4 regions of the Paenarthrobacter sp. GQ52 genome follow, and region 1 is predicted to be linked to each of the others. Evidence: riboswitches for the same ligand, from Rfam matches in the RefSeq annotation. Region 1 holds a riboswitch; each other region holds the start of a gene.

Region 1 (4,365 bases):
GCGCAAGCACCGCCTTGCGGAGCGCCTGTTGGCCGACGTTATTGGCTTGGACTGGGCCTACGTGCACGATGAAGCGTGTCGCTGGGAGCATGTCATGAGTGAGCGCGTGGAGCGCCGGCTTTACGAGCTTCTGGAGCATCCCACAGAGTCTCCCTATGGCAACCCCATCCCGGGGCTTGAGGCGCTTGGTGGCCTCGCCAGCCAGCCCTTCCCCCGGCTGGATGTCAATCTGCTGCAGGCCATGGACGGCTACGCCACTGATTCCCGCGTTGTGGTCAGCCGCCTTGCGGAGCCCATCCAAGTCGAGCCGGAACTTCTCACCCAGTTGGATGAGGGCGGAATCCGTCCAGGCGCAACAGTGTCGCTGGAGCGCGTCGGTGAGTACATCTCGGTCCGCGTCCCGGGTATCGAGGGCGCCTTGGAGCTACCTCCTGAAGTTGCTGCGCACGTCTTCGTCTCCCTCAGCTGACCGGCACCGGGCCAGCACAGTGTCAAACCTCACTTTTGCGCCTTCGGCGCGCGTGTGACCTGCGGTTTTTCAAAATTGATGATAAGGGCCTCCTTCGCTTGCCCCGCTCCTGTTGATAACGAATTTATTACCAAGAGCCTTAATCCCCTATAGTTATCTACTAGCGCTGATACCAAAGCGTTACCTGATCCGGAGCCGAGCTCTGCCAGCGGATCAGGTGTGCCACCCACCACTGGCAGAGGCGGGGGAACCACAAGCGGCTGTCTAAAGAAGCAGCCTTGGGGTGAAGTCCGCAGCAGAAGTGCCCACGTATGCAAGTCCCTCTTGGGATACCTGTGTGCCGTGAGCGCCTCGTGCGGACCGGGTCTTTGTACTCTCTGACCCGAATCCGACAGCTAACTTCGCAGGCTTTTGAGAGAGGAACAGAGTTTGACATCGCAGAACGTCAGGGGTCGCCGCCGCGCGTCCGGCCCCGCTGCTGAGCTGCGGCCAGCCACCGTCGTAACGGAGATCCGGCCTCGCGACACCGAGCGTCAGGTGCGCCGCCGTAAGAGCCCGCTGCGCCAGGTTGCCGACTTCGCCGCTGCCAGCGGCGTCGGGCAGAAGGCCGGTGTTGCGCTTGCCGCCACCGGACTTGCCCTGACTGTCGGTCTGCCGGCCACGAGTCCCGTCATGGCCACTTCGGAATCAGGCCAGACTGAGTCTGCCCTCGCCGTCGCCGCCCCCGCTGGCAGCCAGCCCGAGGTTTCCGCCGCCGCGTCAGCCAAGATCGACTTCAGCCGCGCCGCCGTCGCCACTTCTGCCGACCCCGACGGGAAGCTGAAGCAGCTGCTCAGCGCGCAGTCGACTGAGAGCATCCAGCGGGCCTCGTCCGTTGGCAGCATGGCCAGCCCCCTGGACACGCTCACCACGGCATCCCCTTTTGGTTACCGCATCAGCCCCCTCACGGGTGGCGCAGGTGACTTCCACCGTGGCCAGGACTTCGTTGCCCAGTGCGGCACGGCTGTGCATGCAGCGGCCACCGGCAAGGTGACGTTCGCCGGATGGCACGAGTACGGCGGAGGCAACCGCGTTGTCGTTGACCACGGCAATGGCCTCGAGACCACGTACAACCACCTGTCGTCCTTCACCGTCCAGGTAGGCCAGACCGTAAACCGCGGCGACACCGTCGCCCTGAGCGGCACCACGGGCGCTTCCACCGGCTGCCACCTCCACTTCGAGGTCCAGGTCAACGGTGAAGTTGTAGACCCCATGGGCTGGCTCTAAGCCATTTGATGGTTGCCTCTCGCATTAGCGGGACGCCCCGTGACCTGAATGTGACATTCGCTTTCAAGTGTTGTAGCGTACAGAGCGCATCGGCTTTTTAGGGGGCCGGTGCACTTGAGTGGATTGCCTAGCTCTGCCACCGCTCAAGGTCCGTTCGCATAAATCGTCTGGCAGGGGCGGGGGAACCACTTCTGGCCTTCGAAAGAAGGCCTTGGGGTTAAGTCGCAAAAGCTTCCTTGGAAGCAGCGCGGCCGGATGACTCCCATCCGAATCCGACAGCTCACCTCGCAGGCATTGGGAGAGGCTACCTACGTGTCATCACGCACTACCCCTGCGCGCCATCGCGCCCAAACGGTTCGCACGAACCCGTTGAACACTCTTTCCAAGGCTGTTTCCTCCAACGCAGGTACCGTGGGCCGCCAGGCCGCCGTCCTTGCAGCAGCCTCAGGCCTCGTCCTCACCGTCGGCTTGCCGGCACAAGCAACAGACACCGACGTTTCCAAGTCGGAGGCCTCCAGCACCCAACAGCTGGTTGCTACCGCGGTGATTACCGCAGAACCGACAGCCACTGTCTCCTTCGAGAGCCCCACCGTGGCCACCCTGGAAGCCCCCAAGGTAGTACAGCGCGCAGCGCAGGTTACCGAGCGCGCGGCGGCCACCAGCGAAGAAACAGCGGAAGCAGTTACAGCGAAGTCTTCCGAGGCCAAGGATTCGGCCTCCAGTGCAGCTGCCTCCGGTCTCGCCGCCATTGCCTACACCGGCATCGGCTCTCCCTACGTTTGGGGCGGAACCACACCCAACGGTTGGGATTGCTCCGGCTTCACCCAGTGGGTCTACGCACAGGCCGGAATCAGCATCCCCCGCGTCAACGCCTGGACGGCCATGACGCCCACCAGCACTCCTGCTCCCGGCGACCTCGTCATGCAGAACGGCGGAGCCCACGTAGGCATCTACGTCGGCAACGGCATGATGATCAGCGCTTTGAACCCTGGCCAGGGAACGCTGCTGCACTCCGTAGCGTCCACCGGCACCTCCTCGTTCTACACCCTCCGCTAGAAAAATCCGGTTCGGGGTCGGCCGGCATTCCCCACATGCTGGCCAACCCACTACCCGCGTGCACCCCAACTGCATGCGGATACGAAAAGAGAAAATCATGACCAGTGCAAACAAGGTTGCACGGCACCGCGCTGAGGCCCCCAAGACCAGCTCGCTTGCCGTCATCGCCAAGGCCGTCAGCAACAACGCCGGTGGCGTTGGCCGCCAGGCAGCAGTTATTGCCGCAGCTTCAGGCCTGGTCCTGACCAGTGGCATCGCAGCCAACGCTGCCGATACCAACGTGGATCGCGAATCGACGTCCACGTCCACTCTTGACGTGCAGTCGGTAGTCCAGGCCACCATCGCCGCGGACTCCACTGTGGCCATCTCCTACGAGCGCCCCGTGGTCACAACGGTGGAAGCCCCGGCTCCCGTAGTAGTCGAGGAAGCTCCGGCTAAGGTTGAAGCCAAGGTCGAGAGCAACGAGGCAACCGCGGTTACCGCCAACGCAGCTCCGGCAGCCAATGCAACCGTTGCCGTCAGCAACGCGACCCCCGCTCCGGCAGCTCCCGCCGCATCCAGCGGCCTCGGTGCCGCTATCGCTGCTGCAGCTTACGCCCAGCTCGGCGTCACCCAGGACTGCACCATGCTTGTGACCAACTCCCTGGCCGCCGTGGGTATCAACTTCCACGACTGGCCCGCTGGCTACCTCTCCCTTGGCCGCACCGTGAGTGCAGCTGAAGCCCAGCCTGGCGACCTCGCCTACTACGCCAACGGCGGTTTGGCCGGACAGGCCCACATCGCTGTATACGTCGGCAACGGCCAAGCAGTTCACGGTGGATGGAACGGATCCACCACGGCACTGTTCAGCGCCAACGTGGGCTCCGGCCCGGTCTTCATCCGCGTCAACGGCTGATCCACATCGCGTAAGAGCACCCCGCTGGCTTTGGCCGGCGGGGTGTTCTGCTTTAACCCTTGCCGGCTCGTGGGATGCCCGTAGTAGTGGGCGTGCGGCCACCACCCACTTTGGTTCTGAAAGCCGCCCGACTCGCCGCAAATCACGTGTGTCGGGGCGGTTATGCCCCTCAAAGTAGGTGGTGGCGGCACACCAAGTGGCCCTTTGATTTTCCGCCACATCCTTTAACCGCGCATGAATTCTTGCCGACACTGCACGCGAAACGACGGAAAAATTCGTTGATACGGCATATAAGTGCTTACCCTTATGTTGTCGATCCACAGCCCGTACATGCAGAGGGCAGCCGGCCCTCGTGCCCCTGACGGGTGCGGCCGTGAAGAGGTACGTGCATGCGCACACTCGTTCTGAATGCTGGATATGAACCGCTGGCGGTAATAACATTCCGCCGGGCGCTGGTCCTTGTGCTCACTGGGAAAGCTAGCGTGGTGGCCGAAGGCGACGAGCCTGTCGTCGGGCCACAGGAGATACTCGGAAGACCTTCCGTGATCCTCCTCAACCGCTACATCCGTCCCCGGTACAACAGGATTACCGCCGTGAGTCGCCGCGGGGTACTTCGCCGCGACGGCCATCGCTGCGCCTACTGCGGGAAAACAGCCCACACCATAGACCACGTCCACCC
Region 2 (4,365 bases), on a different contig from region 1:
GCCGTAAGGCACACACGTCAAGGAGGAACCAAGCAGTGTCACTCACGCCTGATTCCGGCACGGAGCGCACCACCACCGTGGTCATCGGAGCCGGCCTGTCCGGCTTGGCAGTTGCCAGCGAGCTCAGCCGCTATGGCGTGGGCTCAATCGTCGTAGACGGGTTTGGTGCACTGTCCACCGCAGGGCCTTCTGTCCACACAGGCATGCTTCAACGCACCGAGGTGGCCGATCCTGCAGCCATGCAGGAGCGCAACGAAATCCTCCGACACCTGCGGAACTACGCCGCCAACCACCAACTGGACGTTCGCAACACCACCCGCGCCGTCCGCCTTGATTTCCTGGGGTCAGACCCCTCCCGGCAGATCGGGTACGGATTGGCGGCCAGCATGACCACGGCCGGTCTCAGAACAGGCCTCCACGTATCCGGCCCCCTCGAATCCACTCCACGCCAGTGGGCAGTCCACACAGCCAACGGCGTCCTCTTGGCAGACCACGTAGTAGTCACACGCTGCGCCCAAAGCCAGTTGCGGCGCATGCTCGCCGAACTTGGGATAGCCGTTGGCCAGAACTTCGCGGCCGCCATGCGGGCGGTAGGGATGCACCTGGTGGGCGTTGGGGACCTCATCACCCCGTCTCCCAAGGAAGTGCTGCGGCAAGCCAAGGCAGTGGGCCAAGCCATCTCCTCAAAGGTTGCTCTGCCCGCAGGTCCGGGCATCGCCCTCGCCTAGGGGCACTACACCTGGGCGCACCTCGCCTAGGGGCACTACGCCTAGGGGCCCACACGGGCCCCGCCGCCCACGCGACTATCGACCCGCCGTCGAACGTTCCTCGCTGAACAATCTCTCCCTGCTGAACATTAACAAACAGAACTTAACGCCAAAGGCCGGTACCTCCAAAGACATTAGTCTTTGAAGGCACCGGCCTTTGAACTGAAGCGTGAGGCTTTATGCGCCAGCGCGTACGTAGGTCAGGGGACCCGTTGCGGTCAACCAGCTGATCGGGTGGATACCCGTCTGGTTGCCGTTGATGCCACCGCTGATTGCCTGGCCGTTGCCGATGTAGATAGCAACGTGGCCGGACTGGACGATCATGTCACCGGGCTGGGGATCGCTAACGACCTTGCCGTAGTTCATGAACTGCATGGGACCGAGGTCGCCTACCGGGATGCCAGCGGAGCCGAGAGCCTTCTCGACCATGGCGGTGCAGTCCTGGAAGACGCCGATCTGTGCGTAAGCCGAGGCAACCATGGCTGCGTTGACGCCGCCAACGGCGGGAGCAGCAGCTACAGGAGCAGGGGCAGCCGGTGCGGCGGCCACAGGAGCAGCAACCGCAGCCTGGGCGGCGACGGGAGCTGTTGCAGCAGCAGTGGTGACGGCTGCCTTCTGGACCACAGGGGCCTCAACAACGGGAGCCGGCTTTTCGATGACCGGAGCTGCTACGGAAGCAACGGCCGGACGCTCGAAGTTGACGGTAGCCGTCGCCAGGGCGGTTACAACCTTGGTGGGTGCCTCGGAAACGGTCTCAGCGACCGTTGCGGGGCTGGAGTCGCGCTGAACCGGTGCCTCAGCTGCGTGAGCAGCAATGGAACCGGTCAAAACGAGGCCCGAGGCTGCTGCGATAACAGCTGCCTGGCGGCCAGCGCCGGAAGCGTTGCTGGCTACTGCCTTCGAGATGGAGATGAACGGATTAGGACGTACGCTGTCCGCCTTACGACGGCCGCGAAGAATGCGTGAAGACATGAAAGAGCCTCTCCCGATGCCTGCGAGGTTAGCTGTCGGATTCGGATGGGAGTCACCCGGCCACTATCCCCCGCTGTTCAGCGGAAGCTTCGTGACTTCACCCCAAGGCACGCTCGAAAGCGGCCTAAATTGGGTTCCCCGTCTCTGCCGTAGGTTTGTCTGCGAACGGATTCCGGACTGCGGCAGAGCTAGGCAATCAGGCCGGAAGTGCCCGCTACGTGGAACAGGCACAGGTACTACCGTACGCGATGATTCCTCCGAAGTCACATTTAAGTAACGGGAAGTGGGCTTCTGGCGTGTCGCAGTGTCCGTTTCGAGATATTCGCAGGTACGTAGAAAACCGCGTTATTCCGCGGAAGTATCGCCATCAGGGCTGTTGGAAGCTGCAAGTTTCTTCCGTGCGGTAACAGCAAGGTAAATAACGAGACCCACAGCAACAACAGCCAGCCCGACAATGCTCCAAGGGAAGGGTTGGGAGGCGTCAGCGGCAGGCTCGCTGCTGCCCGTTCCCGGCGCTGCGGTACCCGCCGTCGGTACTGCGGCTGACGGCGCCGACACCGACGGCGAGGCACCAACCGGGCCAGTCGCCGTCGTCGTGCTTCCCGCGGTGGCCGTGAACGTGAAGGTGCCCTCAATGGGGTGGGAATCCGAGCTGACTACACGCCATACCACGGTGTATTCACCAACTGGAGCGCCCTCGCGAAGCTTTTGGACAGCCTGGCTGTCAATGATTTCGACCGGACCGTCCGCCCAGTTCTCACCGCCGGACGTCACGGTGACGCCGGAACCAATCGCGAGCGGGCGGTTGTTGAACGTGATGGAGACCGACGCCGGGACTTCCGCCACGCTGGCACCGTTGGCTGGCGCGGTTGACTCGGCGACGTCGTGCGCGGACGCCGGAGCCGCGGAAAACAGCAAGGCGGACGCGAAAGCAAGGGCAGCGACGACGGCGGCCAGAAGCGGGCGGATGGTACGCATGGGGCGGTTTCTCCTAGTGTTGGCTTCCTTACAGACTAGGCGAATCGTTCAAAGGGCCCACACCGGACAACATAGGATTTGAGAGCAAACTCCCCTCGATCCCCGGAGACCTTCATGCTCAAACAAGGTTCTGCAATCGACCGCTACTTCAAAATCTCCGAACGTGGATCTACGTATTCGCGGGAAATCCGTGGCGGCTTCGCGACCTTCTTCGCCATGAGCTACATCGTGGTGCTGAACCCGCTGATCCTCTCCGGACCCGACTCGAGTGGCGCGTCGCTGGGCTTCACGGCCGTGGCAGCCACCACGGCGTTCGTTGCCGGCATCTTGACCATCCTCATGGGTGCGTGGGCCAAACATCCGTTTGCCGTGGCCACAGGCTTGGGCGTCAACGCCTTCGTGGCAGTCACGGTGGCTTCCCATCCCGGATTGACCTGGCCGGACATGATGGGGCTCGTGGTGCTGTCCGGCATCACCATGCTCATCCTGGTGCTGACCGGTTTCCGAACAGCCGTGTTCAAGGCGGTTCCGGAGGCCCTGAAGACGGCAATTGTTGTGGGCATCGGCCTCTTCATCGCACTCATTGGCCTGGTCAACGCCGGTTTCGTCCGCCGCATCCCTGATGCTGCCGGCACCACCGTTCCGTTGGGCCTGGGCGTGGACGGAAAGCTCATGGGCTGGCCGACACTCGTTTTCGCAGTGGGCTTGATCCTGACCATCGCCTTGGTGGTCCGAAAGGTCCGCGGCGCCATCCTGATTGGCATCGTGGTCTCCACGGCGCTGGCCGCCATCCTCGAATTCACGCTGCACATCGGCCCAAGCTTTGACGGAACCAACGTCAACCCCCGCGGCTGGTCATTGGTGGCCCCCACTCTCACCGAATGGGGCGCCCCGGATCTGTCCCTCATCGGCAAGGCCAACCCTTTCGGTGCTTTTGAACACCTCGGCTTCATCGCGGCGGCTTTGCTGGCATTCGTGATCCTCCTGAGCATCTTCTTCGACGCCATGGGCACCATGGTTGGGCTGGCCAACGAGGCCGGAACCGTGGACAAAGACGGCAACATCCCCAACGTTGACCGCGTCCTTCAGGTTGACGCCCTCGGTGCAATCGTGGGCGGCGGAGCCTCCGTTTCCTCCAACCAGATTTTCGTCGAGTCCGGCGCCGGTATTGGAGAAGGTGCCCGAACCGGTCTCGCCTCGATCGTCACCGGTGTCCTCTTCCTGGTGGCCATGTTCTTCACGCCGCTCATCAACCTGGTGCCGTTCGAGGCCGTGGCTCCCGCCCTGGTGGTTGTGGGCTTCATGATGGTCTCCCAGGTAGGCAAGATCGATTGGCAGGACTGGGGCGTCGGAATTCCCGCGTTCCTGACCATCGCCCTCATGCCGTTCACCTATTCAATTGCCAACGGCCTCGGCGCCGGCTTCATCTCCTACGTCCTGATCCGCACGTTCCAGGGCCGGGCCCGCGAAGTCCACCCCTTGATGTGGGCTGTGGCAGCCGCGTTCCTGCTGTTCTTCGGCATCGGAACTGTGGAGGAGTTGTTGGGCGTCAAGTAGGTCCTCGCCGAGATGGCATTTGATGACGGTGTTTGGCGCCAACATGGGTGTTAAATGCCATCTCGCGGCGTCTACGGGGAGCGTGAGTCCG
Region 3 (4,365 bases), on a different contig from region 1:
AAGCGTGTCCGCCAGCCCCCTCCTCGCTAGTCTGATCTCACAGCGTCTTCACAGGATGGGCAAAGCGTTGGCAAACAAGCAGAACGGAGAGTTATCCCATGGCCTCCTCGCACTCCATGACCAACAACCTTCCCGAGCTGTCCCATCCGGACGGCTCCCCCATCCGTGCCCTGGTAGTGGATGACGAACCCAGCCTCGCTGAGCTGATGAGCATGGGCCTGCGTATGGCAGGCTGGTCTGTTGCGGTCGCCGGCGATGGTCCGGAAGCAGTAAAGCTAGCCAAGGACTTCCGCCCTGACGTGCTGGTCCTGGATGTCATGCTTCCCGGATTCGACGGCGTCGAAGTCCTCAACCGCATCCGCACCTTCGCCCCGGAGGTTCCCGCCCTGTTCCTCACCGCCAAGGACGCCGTGCAGGACCGCATTGTCGGACTCGCAGCAGGCGGGGACGACTACGTCACTAAACCCTTCAGTATGGAAGAAGTCCTCCTGCGCCTCCACCGCCTGGTCCAGCGCTCGGGCGTAGCTGCCATGGACACCGCCGAGCTGGTGGTCGGCGACCTCACGCTCAACGTAGATACCCGGGAAGTAACCCGCGGCGGCCAGGATATTCCGCTCACCGCCACCCAGTTCGAGCTACTGCGGTACCTCATGGAGAACCCCAAACGAGTTGTCAGCAAAGCCCAGATCCTGGACCGTGTGTGGGATTACGACTTCGGCGGCCAGGCCAACATCGTGGAGCTCTACATCTCTTATCTGCGCAAGAAGATCGAAGCCGGCCATCCCCCGATGATCCATACCATCCGGGGTGCCGGCTACGTCATCAAGCCTGCGGACTAGCCCTTGGGCACCCTCTCGCGAATGGCCAGGAAGTCCGAAGTGTCGGCCGGACAGACTCAGCTCAGCTGGCTCAATCCCTCCACCTGGCACCTGCGTACACGCTTGGTCCTGGTGGCCATGGCACTGTTGATCGCCATTTGCGCTGCTGTGGGGGTGGTCAGCTACGCGTCCATGGACATGGTCTTCAACAGGCAGCTCGACAGGCAGTTGGAGCAGGCGTCCAGCCGCGCGAATGACTTCGGCAGGCCGCCGTCGAACTTTCCGTCATCCCCCGGCAGGCCGGATCCCTTGGAGGCGCGCGGGCAGGCGGCGGGCACGCTCAACGCGAGGATCGACGGCTCCACCGTGCGAAGCTCGGGTTTGATCGACGCCCAAGGTCACCGCGTCTCGCTCTCAGCGGACGACGAGCGGGTTCTGGTGTCGCTCCCCACGGACAACCCACCCGTGGACCGATCGCTGTCCAACGGCGATTACCGGCTGGTGGCAGTCGAAACCACTTATGGCGACGTGATTGTGACGGGCCTGCCTCTGGAGGACAAGCAGAGCGCCGAAGCCTCGCTGGTGTGGACCATGGTGCTGGTCTCGCTGGCTGGGCTGGTGGTGATCGGGCTCGTGGGAACGGTCATCATCCGCCGGACCATGCGTCCGCTTGAGCAGCTCTCCGAGGTGGCCACGAAGGTTTCGCGCCTGCCTCTCGACGCCGGTGAGGTGGCACTTGCGGTGCGCGTACCGCCGTCGGCATCCCATCCTGGAACGGAGGTGGGCAGCGTCGGCTATGCCTTGAACCAGATGCTGAACAACGTTTCGAGCGCGCTGGAAGCACGGCAGGAAAGCGAAACCAAGGTTCGCCAGTTCGTGGCCGATGCCTCGCACGAACTGCGGACTCCCCTGACCGCCATCCGGGGCTATACCGAGCTGCTGAGGATGACGGAGAACTTCACCGAGGATGGACGGAAGTCGCTGGCACGTGTCCAAAGCCAGTCCGAACGCATGACCACACTGGTGGAGGACCTTCTCCTGCTCGCTCGGCTGGATGAGGGCCAGCCCGTGAAATTTGAGGACGTGGACCTGACACAGCTCGTGATCGAAACGGTTAGTGACGAGAAAGTCATGGCACCGGACCACATCTGGCAGCTCCAGCTCCCCGATGAGCCCATCACTGTGCGCGGCGACGCCACCCAACTTCACCAGGTGCTGGCCAATTTGTTGTCCAATGCCCGCAAACACACGGATCCCGGCACCACTGTGGTCACAGGCGTCATGCTCTCCGCCGACGGCAGTGCCGTGGTGACAGTGACGGATAACGGCCCCGGAATTCCAGAAGACTTCCAAGGCCGGATCTTCTCCCGGTTTGCCCGCGCTGATGCCGCAAGATCGGGCTCTGAGGGCACCTCCGGACTCGGCTTGTCCATTGTGGAAGCCATCGTTTCAGCGCATGGCGGTAGCGTGGAAGTGACCTCGCGGCCGGGTCGCACGGAATTCACCCTCCGAATCCCTGCCGTGAGCATCGAAGGCCTATAACGAATCGGGCAAGGCGACTCACCGGCGTCGTGATCTCTGTTACCTAAATGTGACTTCTGCGGAATCCTCCTGTACCGTCGAAAGGGTGGGTCGTCCCTAGCAGGCCCACATCCGGGATGCGCCGAGCTCTGCCACTTCCCGGAGTCCGTTCTTTCTCCGAGGCAGAGACGGGGGACCCAGAGTCTCCGGGCCCAGGCCTTTTTGGCCGGCCCTTGGGGTGAAGCCGCAGCATGATGCGCGGCCGGATGACCTCATCCGAACCCGACAGCTAACTCCGCAGGCGCTGAGAGGTAATCACATGTCTGAATTTAACGATCAGACGCGCCCTTCCGCGCGTCACCGCGACGAACACAACGCACCGCTCACCAAGTCGCAGTCCGTCCTCAAGAACGCAGCCCGCCAGGGTAAGTCCGGCCACCGCATGTCCGTCGTAGCCGGTGTCGTGGCAGCTGCACTGGGCGTTGCCTCGCTCGGAACCGCCGCCAATGCCGCACTGACCCTCCCCGAGGCCAGCCGCGTAGCCGGAACCCAGTCCAGTGCGCAGGTCAACACCAACAAGTCGGCCGAGATCTCCGCCTCCCTGGATGCTGCCGCCGAAAAGGGTGCAGCCGACAGGGCCGCCGCGGTTAAGGCAACTGCTGACAAGGCTGCCGCCGAGAAGGCTGCCGCTGACCAGGCCGCAGCCGCGCAGGCCGCCGCCGAAAAGGCTGCCGCAGACCAGGCTGCCGCCCAGGCCGCAGTTGAGAAGGCTGCTGCTGACGCTGCTGCCAAGCAAGCCGCCGACGCCGCTGCTGCCGCTGCCGCCGCGGAAGCCGCAGCTGCTGCTGCCGCCCCCAAGGCCGTGGACGACCCCGCTGCTGCCAAGGCGTACGCACTGAGCATCCTTGGCAACTACGGCTGGGGCCCGGGCGAAATGACTGCCCTGAACACGCTGTGGGAGAAGGAATCGAACTGGAAGACCACGGCGATGAACGCTTCCAGCGGCGCCTACGGCATCGTCCAGTCCCTGCCTGCTTCCAAGATGGCTACCGTTGGTCCTGACTGGGAAACCAACTACCAGACCCAGATCAAGTGGGGCCTGAACTACATCAAGGAGCGCTACGGATCCCCGTCCGCCGCTCTGGGCTTCCACTTGGCCAACAACTGGTACTAAGCCAGACTGCTTGATTGCCGCGCCCGTTGCCGCCGTTCGCACCAGTACCCACTGGAGCGGATGGCGGGAACGGGCGCGGCTTTGCCGTTTCACAGGTGCGTGCCGAAGAACGCTATGCCTCCGGTTCGGCCTCCACCGCTCCCCGCACGGCTGCGATGGACGCGGCGACATCCCCGGCGTCCGTAGTCCAATTGCTCACCGAAATCCGTAAGATCTCGCGGCCACGCCACGACGAACCGGACATCCAGACCGCGCCCTCTGCCATGAGCCGCTGGGTGATCCGGTGCGTACGGTCATCGCTTCCGAAACTCACCGAGACCTGCGTGAACACGACGTCGTTGAGCACCTCCACACCAGGGATCGAGGACAGTCCTTCAGCCAAAGCACGGGCATTTGCTGCCAGGCGCTCAACCATGGAAATCACGCCGTCCCGGCCGAGCTGCCTGAGTGCGGCCCAGACCGGAATGCCCCGGGCGCGGCGGGACATCTCCGGAACTTTCTCGAAAGGATCCCCAGGCCCGGCATCCGTGGCAATGAGGTAACTCGTGTGAACGCTGAAGGCACGCCTCAAGGCTTCCGGGCGTGCCACTATTGCCAGGCCACAGTCGTAAGGGACATTCAGGGTCTTGTGGGCATCCGTTGCCCACGAATCTGCGTCTTCCACACCCGCCAACCGGCCTCGCAGCTTCGGGCTCACGGCCGCCCACAAACCAAAGGCACCATCAACGTGCACCCACGCGCCGCGATCGTGTGCCACAGCTATGGCTTCCTCCATGGGATCAAATGCTCCGGAGTGGAGGTTGCCGGCTTGCAGGCAGACCAACGATGGCCCCGGTTGCTGATCCATGGCAT
Region 4 (4,365 bases), on a different contig from region 1:
AAACCCCGCCGGCCGAGGGCAGCATGAGCAGCGATCAAGGCCACGAGGAGTAACACAGTCGCCAACCCGCGGCTCCGTTGGTACCCAGCGACGTAGCAGCGGGTTGGCAACGTCCTAGCTGTGCGGCAGCTGCAGGATCTCCCCGAGATCGTATTCAGCGGGCTCCTCCAGTTGCGAGTACGTGCAGCTCTCGGGGGTCCTGTCCGGCCGCCACCTACGGAACTGCGTGGTGTGCCGGAACCTGTCGCCTTCCATGTAGTCGTACTTCACTTCGATCACGAGTTCGGGGCGCAGGGGCACGAACGAGAAATCCTTGCCCCCGCTCCACCGGCTTTGCGCGCCGGGCATGCGTGAACCCCCGGCAGCTTCGTCCTGACTGGCCCACTCACCCCAGGGGTGCTCGCTGAGTTCGACTTGATACGGCTCAAGCTCGGCCACCAGGGCCTCCCTCCGGGCCATGGGGAACGATGCCACCACTCCCACGTGATGCAGGCGGCCAGTGTCATCGTGGAGGCCCAGCAGCATCGAGCCAACAACCTTCGCGGTCTTGTGCCAGCGGAAACCGGCCACCACACAATCCGCCGTGCGCTCGTGTTTGGTTTTGAACATCACGCGCTTGTTAGGTTGATAGGCCCCGGTCAACGGCTTGGACAGCACCCCGTCCAGTCCCGCGCCTTCCAACTGCACGAACCATTCCTGCGCCCGCTCGAGATCCGTCACTGCCGGGGTCACATGGACAGGCGGCTCGGCCTTGGCGAGCGCACGCTCCAGGATGGCGCGGCGCTCGGAGAACGGCTTGTCCATGAGGTTCTCGTCGCCCAGCGCCAGGATGTCGAACGCAATCATGGAAGCCGGAGTCTTCTCGGCGAGCATCCTCACGCGGCTGTCGGCGGGATGGATCCTTTGCTGGAGTACCTCGAATTCGAGCCTCTTGCCCTCGATCAGGACGATCTCGCCGTCGATCACGCATTTGTCCGGCAGGTTCTTCCTGAGAGCCTCCACCACTTCGGGGAAGTAGCGGGTCATTGGCTTCTCGTTGCGGCTGCCCAGGATGATCTCGTCGCCATCCTTGAAGACGATGGTCCGGAATCCGTCCCACTTGGGTTCGTAGTGCCCAACATCGGGGATGGTCGGAACGGATTTGGCGAGCATGGGCGAGACGGGTGGCATCACAGGCAGGTCCATAGACAATGTCTACCTGCCGGTGCACCGCGAAGCTAGTGTTAGGCCATGGATATCTTGCTCGTGTTGGCGGCAGTGCTCGGATTCCCGGCCCTGCTGGCCGGCGTTTGGTCCTGGTCATCGCGCCGGAGCAGCCAGGGCAAAGTCCGGCGTGGAGCCACCGGCGGGATGCTTGGAGTCGTGGACGAAGTCTTCCGCCCGGAAACTCATCAAGCCGTGCAGATCCAGAAGATCCAGCATGAGTTGCCGGCTCCCGCACCGGCACCGAAGCCTAAGTCATAGAAACCCCTCGGTTGGGCAGGCCTACCGCCCGTTACATTAATGTGACTTTACTTTCCGGCTCATGTACCGTCGTAGGGCGACCCGTATCTCCGCTGGGCCGCTTCCGGATTGACGCCGAGCTCTGCCGCAATCCGGGATCCGCCAGACCCGCGGCAGAGGCGGGGGACCCACAGTTCCCGGGCTTGGTATCCAAGTCCTCGGGGTGAAGCCGCTTAGGCGGCCGGACGGCCTCGTCCGAACCCGACAGCTAACCTCGAAGGCGTTGAGAGGCAACCACCATGTCCCCAACCATGGATCAGCCGCGCCGCGCCCAGACTGAAGGCGAGCGCACCAAGCCAACCGGACGCCGTCGGGCCCAACCCAGCGGATTCCCCACCGGAAACCCAGATGACACTGGCGCCACTAACACTGACGCTGCTGTAACAGGCACGGTTAACACAGGCACGACGCCGGAACCCGCCACTGCGGCCATGCCCACCACGGTGGCGCCTGCCACTCGTGCGGAAATTCGTGCAGCCGAGCGGGAGCGTGCAGCCCTTGCCGTGATTGCCCCTGAGGCCTCGGCCCCACAGCCGTCGCCCGAACCGTCCGAGCAGGCGGAACCCATGACTGCCGCGATACCTACGGTGCAGCCAGCGGCTCGGAGGTCGACCACACCGGGACCCCCTACCGCGGCGATCCCTATTGTGACCCCGGCCAGCGCACCCCCTGCTGGCGTGGAGCCGGATCCTCAGGAGCTGAGCGCCCAGGAGCCTGCAACCGCGGCCATTCCAGTGGTTCAGGCTTCAACGCCGGAACCTGCCACGACGGCCATTCCAGTAGTGCCTGCCCGCGAAGAATCCGCGAGCACCCCCGAAGCCGCCGAGTCACCGAGCAACGACTCGCCCCGCACCGAGTCCCTGCAAACCGAGTCACCTCGGGGTAAGTCTCCGGCGCAGCTTGCTGCCGCGGCAACGGCGTCGGCAGCACTGGCAAGCCGCAAGGATGTTCGCCGGCAGGCTGCCGCACCCTCTGACGCACCCTCTGCGGCCAGGCCCAGCCTGGGGTCCACCTCCTCCTTCGGCCGCGAACCCCACGCCGCCCTTCGGAAAGCAGCGTCGGTCAAGCACATGAGCCAGCGCATGGCCGTGGTTGCAGGTGCGCTTGGACTAGTGCTGACGGCCGGGACCTTGGGGCAAGCCCTTGAGCTTCCGTTCTTCGGCCAGGAAACTCCTACGCATGAAGCCAGCGGTGCCGACAGGAATTCGGGCTCCGCGGCCCCTGCGCCCAGTGCCTCGTATTCCACGGCTTCCGCACCATCAGCGTCGTCGCCAGCAGCCTCGTCACTTGCCACAGCGTCCTCGGAAGCCGGCCAGCCCGCGACATTAGCCGAGGCACCCGCGGCCGGGTCGTCGTCGCCGGCTCCGACCCCGAAGGTGTCCCTTGCCAACCCGGTTTGGGTTCCATCGACTGTCCCCTCCTCAGTCCCGGCCGTCCCTGGGGTGACAAGCCCAGCCCCCACCCAGCCAGCTCCCGCGCCGAGCGAGGTGCCGTCGGACACGGTCACCACACCGCCCACTACTCCGACGCCCACAACCTCACCGACCCCGACGGTCACACCAACACCGACGCCGACGCCCACACCAACGGAAACTGCAACCTCGACCTCTAAGCCCCGGCCGAGCAAGCCGCAGGCCGCCTCGGCCCCCCAGCCCAGCGAATCTGCGCTTCAAGACATCCTGGACGCAGCCCAGAAGGTCCTCGGTTGAGCACCCGCCTGCCCCGTACCTCCACTCACGCGGGGTGGCATAGCCGGTACTGCAGCAGCAGCCGGACTGCCGCTTTCCGTCGCCGGATGGGACGTTGGAGCTGCCAGCGCTTGCGGCGCTCGTAGGCTCAGATCCGCGGCCGCCCGGCCCAGCGCCGCGCCTTCAGGGCCGCATGTAACTCGAGCCGGATCGCGCCACTCAACGGATCAGCACCGATGAGTTGGCGGATCCGGCCGAGCCGGTTATAGATGCTGCTCCGGTGGAGGTGAAGTTTGGCGGCGACGTCCTGCACCGAGCCGTCATTGTCATAGAGCAGTTCCAGGACAGGCAGGAGTTCACCGTTTTTGTCCTGGTCCTCAAGGGCCTGAAAATGCACCGATCCTGTGTCATCCCAGCCGCCGGGTGCCACCAGACGATCGAAAAGTTGATAGACACCAACGGTCCGGCTGTCCACGAGCTCACCTAGCGGGAGGTCCACGGCGGCCGCCTGCGCAGCAACCTTCGACTGACGGTAAGCGCCTGATAGCTGCCGGATGACTTGGAAGGGTTCACTGATGCCCAGGATCACCCTTTCCACCTTGCGGCCAGCGCGCTTCGCAAGCTCCAGTTGATAATGCACCAGCACCTGGGCATGGTCTGCCCGGCCGCCCGACTCGCGGAACAGGACCACCGAATGTGTCTCCGTTCCGGCGCTGAACAAGGCGGCGTTGACGCCGATAGTGGACTGCAGCGCCGCTGATCGATGCGTCAGGGTAGCGGCAATAGGATCGACGTCGGACCTCGCACCATCCGGGTCGAGTATGGTGACCAACTGCCACGGACCGCGCCCTTGGATTTCCTTCCAACCCGCGACGGCGGCCACAGCGTTCGATTCGCCGCCGCAGGCTGACAGAAACTCCTGCTCACGCCTTCGCCGGAACTCCGATTCGGCCGTATTGGAATCAAGGAGCAAGCCCGCCAACAGGTCCAGCTCGTCCCGCACGCCGGGCAGTTCGGCGAGTATCGCCGTCGCACTCTGTTCTTCAAGGTCCAGCTGCACCCACAAGTACCCCACGCGGAAACCGCGGACCAAAAGTGGCACGCAGACGCGGCCCAGCATGCCGAGTTCGTCGTTGGCAGGAACGACGACGGGTCGCACGGCCGTGGCGATGCC

Evidence for each region. Region 1 has a riboswitch for cyclic di-AMP ahead of AC6CH8_RS00630 (M23 family metallopeptidase). Riboswitches for the same ligand answer to the same signal wherever they lie in the genome.
Region 2: it holds a riboswitch for cyclic di-AMP, as region 1 does, so the genes downstream of both, AC6CH8_RS08085 (NlpC/P60 family protein) here and AC6CH8_RS00630 (M23 family metallopeptidase) in region 1, are expected to answer to the same signal.
Region 3: it holds a riboswitch for cyclic di-AMP, as region 1 does, so the genes downstream of both, AC6CH8_RS18125 (aggregation-promoting factor C-terminal-like domain-containing protein) here and AC6CH8_RS00630 (M23 family metallopeptidase) in region 1, are expected to answer to the same signal.
Region 4: it holds a riboswitch for cyclic di-AMP, as region 1 does, so the genes downstream of both, AC6CH8_RS11760 (hypothetical protein) here and AC6CH8_RS00630 (M23 family metallopeptidase) in region 1, are expected to answer to the same signal.

What each region holds. Positions count from the first base shown of each region.
Region 1 covers NZ_JCAXEJ010000001.1:133,557-137,921, forward strand. Annotated here, with positions in the region: gene AC6CH8_RS00625 (iron-dependent transcriptional repressor DtxR) at 1-469, shown strand, start outside; cyclic di-AMP (ydaO/yuaA leader) riboswitch at 680-894, shown strand; gene AC6CH8_RS00630 (M23 family metallopeptidase) at 899-1,735, shown strand; cyclic di-AMP (ydaO/yuaA leader) riboswitch at 1,881-2,043, shown strand; gene AC6CH8_RS00635 (C40 family peptidase) at 2,048-2,791, shown strand; gene AC6CH8_RS00640 (NlpC/P60 family protein) at 2,889-3,686, shown strand; gene AC6CH8_RS00645 (HNH endonuclease) at 4,076-4,365, shown strand, end outside.
Region 2 covers NZ_JCAXEJ010000004.1:202,647-207,011, reverse strand. Annotated here, with positions in the region: gene AC6CH8_RS08090 (NAD(P)/FAD-dependent oxidoreductase) at 36-728, shown strand; gene AC6CH8_RS08085 (NlpC/P60 family protein) at 945-1,739, opposite strand; cyclic di-AMP (ydaO/yuaA leader) riboswitch at 1,743-1,910, opposite strand; gene AC6CH8_RS08080 (copper resistance CopC family protein) at 2,085-2,717, opposite strand; gene AC6CH8_RS08075 (NCS2 family permease) at 2,832-4,274, shown strand.
Region 3 covers NZ_JCAXEJ010000017.1:42,297-46,661, forward strand. Annotated here, with positions in the region: gene AC6CH8_RS18115 (response regulator transcription factor) at 99-839, shown strand; gene AC6CH8_RS18120 (sensor histidine kinase) at 861-2,360, shown strand; cyclic di-AMP (ydaO/yuaA leader) riboswitch at 2,494-2,655, shown strand; gene AC6CH8_RS18125 (aggregation-promoting factor C-terminal-like domain-containing protein) at 2,659-3,513, shown strand; gene AC6CH8_RS18130 (pyridoxal phosphate-dependent decarboxylase family protein) at 3,626-4,365, opposite strand, start outside.
Region 4 covers NZ_JCAXEJ010000007.1:114,205-118,569, forward strand. Annotated here, with positions in the region: gene AC6CH8_RS11745 (DUF6480 family protein) at 1-53, shown strand, start outside; gene AC6CH8_RS11750 (ATP-dependent DNA ligase) at 115-1,185, opposite strand; gene AC6CH8_RS11755 (hypothetical protein) at 1,231-1,464, shown strand; cyclic di-AMP (ydaO/yuaA leader) riboswitch at 1,594-1,740, shown strand; gene AC6CH8_RS11760 (hypothetical protein) at 1,743-3,212, shown strand; gene AC6CH8_RS11765 (PucR family transcriptional regulator) at 3,340-4,365, opposite strand, start outside.